Linked DNA regions of Methylomagnum ishizawai. The protein of the gene in region 1 interacts with the protein of each later gene in a pairwise test. Links are inferred from orthologs where the notes say so. Each region holds a gene or a part of one and is shown in the gene's direction. Other genes may lie near its edges.

Region 1 (4,168 bases):
GGCCCTGGCCCAGCGCCTGAGCGCCGAGGATTTGCAGTTGTTCTACCAAACCGGGCTGGTCGGCCAGCGCGACCTGCCCCTCGCGCCCGATCCGCGCGGCGGCTTCGAGATGGTCCTGCTGCGGATGCTGGCCTTCCGTCCGGCGGAGGCCGCGGCCCACCCGCCCCAGCCTTCCGCGCCACGCCCGGAACCACCGCGGCTGGTCCATCCGTCCCCGACACCCCAGGCCCGGCCCGAACCGCCCCCGGCCCATACCCAGGCACCCGCCCCGGTCGCGCCGCCACCTCCGGCCCCCGGCCCGGCGGCGCACTCCCCGGACGGCGGCGTCCCCATCCCCGGACAGGTCAATTGGCGCGAGTTGATCCGCGCCACCGGCGTCGCCGCCCTGGCCCGCGAACTGGCCAACAACTGCGTGCTGGAACATCTGGACGAAACCTCCTGCGTCCTGCTGCTGCATCCCAAGCAAGCCCTGCTCCGCGCCGCCCATACCGAGGCCAACCTGGAAAAAGCCCTGCAAGACTATTTCCGCCGTCCGCTCAAGCTCACCATCAAGCTCGGCGAACCCGCGGGCGAAACCCCCGCCCTGCAAAACCAGCGGCAAAAGGAAGAACGCCAACGGGCGGCGGAGATCGAAATAGAACAAGACGAAAACGTCATCGCCTTGAAGGAACGGTTCGATGCCCGCATCGTGCCCGGTTCCGTCAAACCCCTGGATTGAACCCGCCCCGGAGCCACCGCCATGAAGAATCCCCTCGCCCATCTGATGCAGCAAGCGCAGCAAATGCAGGAAAACCTGAAGAAAGCCCAGGAGGAATTGGCCGAACTCCGGGTCCAGGGCGAATCCGGCGGCGGGCTGGTCAAGATCGCCATGACCGGCAAGCGCCAGGTCTTGAAGGTGGAAATCGACGACAGCCTGTTGAAGGACGACCGCGACATGCTGGAGGATTTGGTCGCCGCCGCCGTCAACGACGCCGTCAACAAGGTCGCCAACCTCAAGCAGGAAAAGCTGGCGGGTTTGACCGGCGGTATGGAGTTGCCGGCCGGCTTCAAGCTGCCGTTCTAGTCGCCATCCGCGCCATGCCCGCGACCGGTGCCCTCGCCCGCTTGATGCAAGCCCTGCGCTGCCTGCCGGGGGTGGGGCCAAAATCGGCCCAGCGCATGGCCTTCCACCTGTTGCAGCGCAACCGCCCCGGTGCCCGCCAATTGGCCGAGGCGCTGCTGGACGCCCTCGACCGGATCGGCCATTGCGCCGAGTGCCGCACCCTGACCGAGGGCGCGCTCTGCCCGGTCTGCGCCAACCCCCAGCGCGACCGCTCCCTGCTGTGCGTGGTGGAAACCCCCGCCGAGGTCCACGCCATCGACCAGGCCGCGACCGGCTTCCAGGGCGTATTCTTCGTGCTGCACGGGCGCTTGTCGCCGCTGGACGGCATCGGCCCGGACGAACTGCGGCTGGATCTGCTGGAACGGCGTTTCCAATCGGGCGAGGTCAAGGAAGCCATCCTCGCCACCAACACCACGGTGGAAGGCGAGGCCACCGCCCATTACATCCACGAGATGGCCCGGCGCGACGGCGTCCGCACCAGCCGGATCGCCTATGGGATGCCGTTCGGCGGCGAACTCGAATACGTGGACGGCACCACCCTGGCCCATGCCTTCAAGGGCCGCCGCGATTTCTGACCCCCGTCAGCCCGGCGTTCCCAACCATCCATCCCACAGCCCAAGGGAAAATCCACCATGACCGACTGCCTGTTTTGCAAGATGGTGTCCGGCGAGATCAAGCCCGCCGTGGTCTACGAGAACGAGCACGCGCTGGCGTTCCGGGATATCCGGCCCCGCGCCCCGGTGCATGTGCTGGTCATCCCCAAACGGCATTGCGCCACCCTGGACGACCTGCCGACCGACGATCCGGCCCTGGCCGCGGCCTTGTTCGGGGCGGTGCAGAAAGTGGCGGAATTGGAAGGCTTGACCAACGGCTACCGCACCGTCATCAATTGCCGGAGCGATGGCGGGCAGGAGGTCTACCACCTGCACCTGCATGTGCTGGGGGGGCGGGCCATGGCTTGGCCACCGGGCTGAACCGGGACCGCAAAAAACCCTGGGGCGGGCCAGCCTCCCAGGGTTAGGGGATTTGCAGGATCGTCCCGGTGGGCACGGAATACGTGCCCACCCTATAGGGAATGTGAAAATGCTCTAGGACATGGGACCGGAAACAGCGCCCCGCGCGATCTCCGCTCAGTTGGAAGGTTCGTTGAAATCCACGCCCAGGATGGACCAGCTATTGGGATCGGCCTCGTTGTCGGCGATCATGCGGACCTTGCAGGCGAATAACCTGTCGACCTGGCCCTTGTCCTGGTCGATGATCCTGACGGTGGAGCGGATGATGTAATGGCGGTTGCCCAAGGCCCAGGCTTCGGATTTCTCGTCGAGGAACTGGGCGGCATCCGATAGGTCGCCCTCGTCCTTCACCGCGTCCTTGCAATGGCTCAAGGCATAGCCGATGCGGGGGGTCTTGTTCTCGATCCGGCCCAATTGCTCCTCCTCCGCCTCCTTCTCGAAAAAGGCGTCCGATTTCACAATACTCATCACCAGGGGCATCACCCCGTTGTTCAACACCGTGTAGAGCAGGGCCACGAAAAGGATCAGGAATAGAATCGAAAACTTGCCGCGTGTGAATTTAGCGATGAAATCTTTCATGTTGGGTTGCCTTTGTCGTTTTCTCTTTATGTAATCGGTCAAGATGGGCAGGGTAGTCCGCTTGCAAGGGAGCGAATTTTGCGGGAGTGTGCCGCAAATGTACACAGGCAACCCGCCGGGCCGCGACCGCCCCGCCGCCACCCCACCCGGACCGGAACGCGATGAAACAGGATAAAAAACTCGTGGTCGCCATCTCGTCCCGCGCCCTGTTCGACCTGGACGAGTCGCACCGCATCTTCGAGGCCGAAGGCAAGGACGCCTTCTGCCGCTACCAAGTCAAGCACGAGGATGAGACCCTGGAACCCGGCGTGGCGTTCACCCTGGTGCAAAAACTTTTGGCCCTGAACCCGGCGCTGCCGGAACCCCTGGTCGAGGTCATCCTGCTCTCCCGCAACAGCGCCGACACCGGGCTGCGGGTGTTCAATTCGATCCGCCGCCACGGGCTGGATATCACCCGCGCCGCCTTCACCAGCGGCCAATCGCCGTTCGGCTACATCGGCGCGTTCGGGGCCGACCTGTTCCTATCGGCCAACGCCGAGGACGTGGCCCAGGCCCTGGCCGCGGGCCACGCCGCCGCCACCATCCTCGATTCCAACCCGGCCCACAGCACCAACCCCCAACTCCGCATCGCCTTCGATGGCGACGCCGTGCTGTTCTCCGACGAAGCCGAGCGCATCTACCAAGCCGACGGCCTTGGCGCGTTCACCGAGAACGAGGTCGAAAAGGCCAAGACGCCGCTGTCCGGCGGTCCGTTCAAAGCCTTCCTCGCCAGCCTGCACCATATCCAAAGCCTGTTCCCGCCCGACCTGGCCCCGATCCGCACCGCCCTGGTCACGGCCCGCGGCGCGCCCGCCCACGAACGGGTGGTCAGGACGCTCAGGGCGTGGAATATCCGCATCGACGAGGCTTTGTTCCTGGGCGGGATGGACAAGGGGCCATTCTTGCGGGCGTTCGGGGCGGATATTTTCTTCGACGACCAGCAGAAGCATTGCGCCTCGGCCTCGGGGCATGTGGCGACCGGGCATGTGCCGCATGGCATCGCCAATCCGCGCGTTTTGCCGGGACCGGCCGGCCCCGGCGGCAAGGCATAGGCGGACCCGGCGTGTCCGCCCTATAGCGGCTTGGCCGCGGGCTTGAACAAACGCCGGAATTTGCGCCGCCGCCCCGCCGCCGCGAACCCGGCGAAGCAGTCCGGAAAATCCTCCCGCAACCGCCGCTCGTGGTTATAACGCCGGTCCAGCAAGGCACCCAAGGCCAACAGCGTCCCGGTCGGCGCGCCCGTTGCCCGCAAGGCTTCGGCGAAATCCCGTAACTGCCCGATCTGGGCCTGGGCATCCTGGTACGCGCCCAAATGTTCCTGCAAGCCTTTGAGCGCCTTGATGAGCGGGTCGATCCGCTCCGGCGGATAGAGTTCGCGGAAGAATTCCAGCAGATAGCGCAGTTTCTTGGCGGTCTTGCGCAATTCATGGAGCCG
Region 2 (4,290 bases), 1.7 Mb from region 1 along the record:
GCAGATCGACGCCTTGTCGGTGCAGGATTGGAAGAAAGACCCCAAGACCCGGCTCCAGGAGGCCATGCAGGCCCGCGGCCTGGAATTGCCGGTCTATATCCTCAAATCGGTGGTCGGCCAACCGCACGACCAAACCTTCGTGGTGGAATGCCGCATCGCGCTGACCGCCGAGACCTGCGAGGGTACCGGCTCCTCGCGTAAGAAAGCCGAGCAGCAAGCCGCCGAGAAAATGCTGGCCAAATTGGTCCAGGACTTCGGATTCAAATCATGAAAGCAGGTTATGTCGCCCTGGTGGGCCGCCCCAACGTGGGCAAATCGACCCTACTCAACCACCTGATCGGCCAGAAGATCAGCATCACCTCGCGCCGCCCGCAAACCACCCGCCACCGCATCCACGGTATCAAGACCACGGAGGCGGGACAGGCGGTGTTCGTCGATACCCCCGGCATCCACGCCAGCCAGAAGCGGGCCATGAACCGCTACCTCAACCGCACGGCGGGCACGGCCTTGTTGGATGTGGACGTGATCGTGTGGATCGTGGACCGGCCCGTGTGGCTGCCCGAGGACGATTTGGTGCTGGAACGCATCAAAACCTCCGCCGCCCCGGTGATCCTGGTCATCAACAAGGTGGACCGGCTGGAGGACAAGGCCGCCCTGCTGCCCTTCCTGGAGAGCGCCCAGCAACGCCATCCCTTCGCCGCCCTGATCCCGGCCTCGGCCCTGCGCGGCCACAACCTGGACGCGCTGGAACACAAGATCATGGAACTCCTGCCCGAGGGCGAACCGATCTTCGACCAGGACCAACTCACCGACCGCAGCCTCCGGTTCCTGGCGGCGGAAATCATCCGCGAGAAACTGATCAGGTCGCTGGGCCAGGAAGTGCCCCACGCCCTCAGCGTGGAGATCGAGCAATACCAGACCGAGGGCAAGCTGACCCGCATCGCCGCCCTGATCTGGGTGGAGCGGGAAGGCCAGAAAGCCATCGTCATCGGCCAGCAGGGCGAAGTGCTGAAAAAGGTCGGCGAACGCGCCCGCCAGGATTTGGAGCGCCTGACCGAGGGCAAGGTGTTCCTGCAACTCTGGGTCAAGGTCAAGGAGAACTGGTCGGACGACGAACGCGCCCTACGCAGCCTGGGCTATGCCGAATGAACCCGGCCAGGACGCGGTCATCCTCCGCCGCCGCGACTACTGCGAAACCAGCCTGTTGCTGGATATCTTCTCGGAGCCGCAAGGCCGCTTGAACCTGCTCGCCAAGGGCGCGAAACGCGGTCGCACCCCAGGCGCGGCCTTCCTGCAATGCTTCGCCCCCTTGCGGTTATCGTGGACGGGCCGGGGCGAACTCCCGGTGCTGACGGCGGCGGAACCCTGCGGCGAGGCCTTCGCCCTGCGCGGCACCGCGCTGTACTGCGGCTTCTACCTGAACGAACTGCTCTCGTACCTGCTCCCGCCCCTCGACCCCTACCCGGAAGTGTTCCGGCTGTACCTGGACACGCTGGGGCGGCTCGCCCAGGCCGACGATTCCGCCGAACCCGCCCTGCGCGGCTTCGAGGTCGGCTTGCTGGAACACCTGGGCTATGGGCTGTGCCTGGACCGGGAAGCCGGTTCCGGCCGGCCCGTGGATCCGGCCCGGACCTACGCCTACCACATCGAATCCGGCCCGGTGGCCTGTCCGCCCGACCATCCTGCGGCCATCCACGGTTCGACCCTGCTGGACCTGGGCCGCGACCGCCTGGAAAGCCCGGTGGCGCTCAAGGAAGCCAAACACCTGATGCGGCGGGTCGTCCAATACTATCTCGATGGCCGCGGCCTCAAAAGCCGCGACCTGTTCCAACCATCCACAGGGAAAGCACCGCACGCATGAACGCCATAGCCCCCATCCTCCTGGGCGTGAACATCGACCATATCGCCACGCTGCGCCAGGCCCGCCACACCCGCTACCCGGAAGTCGTCCAAGCCGCCCTAATCGCCGAACAGGCCGGGGCCGACGGCATCACCGCCCATCTGCGCGAAGACCGCCGCCACATCCAGGACCGCGATATCGAACTCCTGGCGGCGATGCTGCACAGCCGCCTGAACCTGGAAATGGCCGTGACCGACGGGATGATCGCCATCGCCCGGAAGGTCCGGCCCGCCGCCTGCTGCCTGGTGCCCGAGAAACGCGCCGAATTGACCACCGAAGGCGGCCTGGATGTCGCCGCCGACACCGCCCGCATGAAGGACGCCTGCGCCGCCCTGGCCGCGGCGGAGATCGAAGTCTCCCTGTTCATCGACGCCGACCCGCGCCAGATCGAAGCGGCGGCGCGGGCGGGCGCTCCCGTGATCGAACTCCATACCGGCCATTATGCCGACGCCGCCAGCCCCGGCGCGAGGCGGCGCGAACTCGAACGCCTGCAAGCGGCGGCCCGGTTGGGCGGGGAACTCGGCTTGATCGTGAATGCCGGCCATGGCCTGCATTACCACAATGTCGCCGATATCTGCCGCATCCCCAATATCCACGAACTGAACATCGGCCATGCCATCGTGGCGCGGGCGGTCATGACCGGACTGGACACCGCCGTGCGCGACATGAAGCGGACCCTGGAAGCGGCCCGGGCCTTAATTGACCGATGAAGGCTATTCTGCGATATTTGCCGGTCGAAATTGGCGGCGGCCCCATGGAACCACCCTGGGCGCGGCACGCGGCCATCCGCGACGGCTCACGGGGAAGTCCGAATGTACGAACAATATCGAGGCAAGCGAGTGGTGGCTGACAGGTCCGGCCAGCGCGGCCTGGTCCGGCAAGCCCTGCCGGTGCCACAAAGACGCGCCGGCGGGATTTTCGCGGCTCTGGCGGCGGGCATCCTGCTGGCCGCGGTGCTGGTGCTGTTCCTCCAGGTCCAGGGCTTCGTCAACCATCTCGAAGCCCAATGGGCGGCGGACACCGGCGGCGACACCCGGCTCCGCGCCCTCAACCAGCACATGGAAGCCCTGCAAACCAAGTTCAACGCCCTCCTGGCCGACTCGGTCGAAGTCCGGCTCAAGGCGCTGGAAAAAAGCGTCGAATCCGGCAAGGTGGCGCTGGAAGACCTCCGCGCCTTCGAATCGCTCAAGAGCGACCTGCAAACCCTCGAAGCCTACACCGAACGGGCCGGCACCACGCTGGGGCTGGACTCCGCCCGCCAAGAGCATGGGCGCTACCAACCCATGGCGGCGGGCCAAGCCACCGCCCTCCACAAAACCGACCTCAAGGGCGAACTGGCCGAACTCAAGACCCTGTTCTACGGCTGCCTCGCGGCGCTGGCCGTGGCCTTGCTGGCGCTGGCCCGCTATTGGGCCAACCAGCGCCGGGCCATCCGGCAATTGGAACTCCTGGCGGCCCTGCCGATGCTGGCCGGCCCGCCGCCGTCCGACCGTTCCCGCTGACCCGACCACAACCCCGGTGGCCCGCGTCGACGCGGGCTGCTTGTTTCGGCCCGCTTCCGGCGCGGCATTCCGACCCGACCCACCATGACCAGCCTTCCGCCCCCGCTCCGGCGTCCCTTGTCCATCGCCCCGATGTTGGACTGGACCGACCGCCATTGCCGCTATTTCCTGCGGCTGATTTCCCGCCACGCCCTCTTGTACACCGAAATGGTCACCACCGGCGCGATCCTGCATGGCGACCCGGACCGGCTATTGGGTTTCGACCCGCGGGAAAAACCGCTGGCCGTGCAATTCGGCGGCTGCGACCCGGACGAACTCGCCGCCTGCGCCCGCATCGCCGCGGCGCGGGGCTACGATGAGATCAACCTGAATGTGGGCTGCCCCAGCGACCGGGTGCAGCGGGGCCGGTTCGGGGCTTGCCTGATGGCCGAGCCGGAATTGGTGGCGGATTGCGTCGCCGCCATGCGGGCGGCGGTCGCGATCCCGGTCACGGTCAAGACCCGCATCGGCATCGACGAGCGCGATTCCTATGGGGAACTGGCCCATTTCGTCGCCACGGTCGCCGCCGCCGGTTGCCAAACCTTCGTCATCCACGCCCGCAAAGCCTGGCTGAAGGGCTTGTCGCCCAAGGAAAACCGCGAAATCCCGCCCTTGCGCTACGACGTGGCGGAACGGGTCAAGGCCGATTTCCCGGACCTCGCGGTCATCCTGAATGGCGGCATCCTCGATCTCGACCAGGCCGAACCGCGCCTCGCCCGCTTCGATGGCGTGATGATCGGCCGGGCGGCCTACCACAACCCGTATATGCTGGCCGGGGCCGACGCCCGGTTCTACGGCGATGACCACCCCATCCCGTCCCGCCACGCGATCCTGGAGGCCTTCCTGCCC

What was found.
Region 2: the proteins of recR (region 1) and recO interact in binary tests that used the Escherichia coli proteins (3 or more experiments, as listed by UniProt). The link is inferred for Methylomagnum ishizawai from one-to-one orthologs.

Annotation. Positions count from the first base shown.
Region 1 is NZ_AP019783.1:1,821,808-1,825,975, reverse strand. What follows is about bases 1-2,877. They hold recR (recombination mediator RecR), read left to right. Parts: upstream 1-1,077; coding sequence 1,078-1,677; downstream 1,678-2,877. Other genes in these bases: K5658_RS08360 (5'-nucleotidase), read left to right, coding at 2,856-2,877; K5658_RS08365 (hypothetical protein), read right to left, coding at 2,233-2,694; K5658_RS08370 (histidine triad nucleotide-binding protein), read left to right, coding at 1,735-2,076; K5658_RS08380 (YbaB/EbfC family nucleoid-associated protein), read left to right, coding at 740-1,063; dnaX (DNA polymerase III subunit gamma/tau), read left to right, coding at 1-718. In the rest of the region: more of K5658_RS08360, read left to right, coding at 2,878-3,785; K5658_RS08355 (CYTH and CHAD domain-containing protein), read right to left, coding at 3,806-4,168. UniProt on the Escherichia coli protein: May play a role in DNA repair. It seems to be involved in an RecBC-independent recombinational process of DNA repair. It may act with RecF and RecO.
Region 2 is NZ_AP019783.1:3,482,748-3,487,037, reverse strand. The notes cover bases 1-2,999. They hold recO (DNA repair protein RecO), read left to right. Parts: upstream 1-1,138; coding sequence 1,139-1,861; downstream 1,862-2,999. Other genes in these bases: K5658_RS15860 (hypothetical protein), read left to right, coding at 2,743-2,999; pdxJ (pyridoxine 5'-phosphate synthase), read left to right, coding at 1,858-2,610; era (GTPase Era), read left to right, coding at 268-1,149; rnc (ribonuclease III), read left to right, coding at 1-271. In the rest of the region: more of K5658_RS15860, read left to right, coding at 3,000-3,402; tRNA dihydrouridine(20/20a) synthase DusA, read left to right, coding at 3,487-4,290. UniProt on the Escherichia coli protein: Involved in DNA repair and RecF pathway recombination.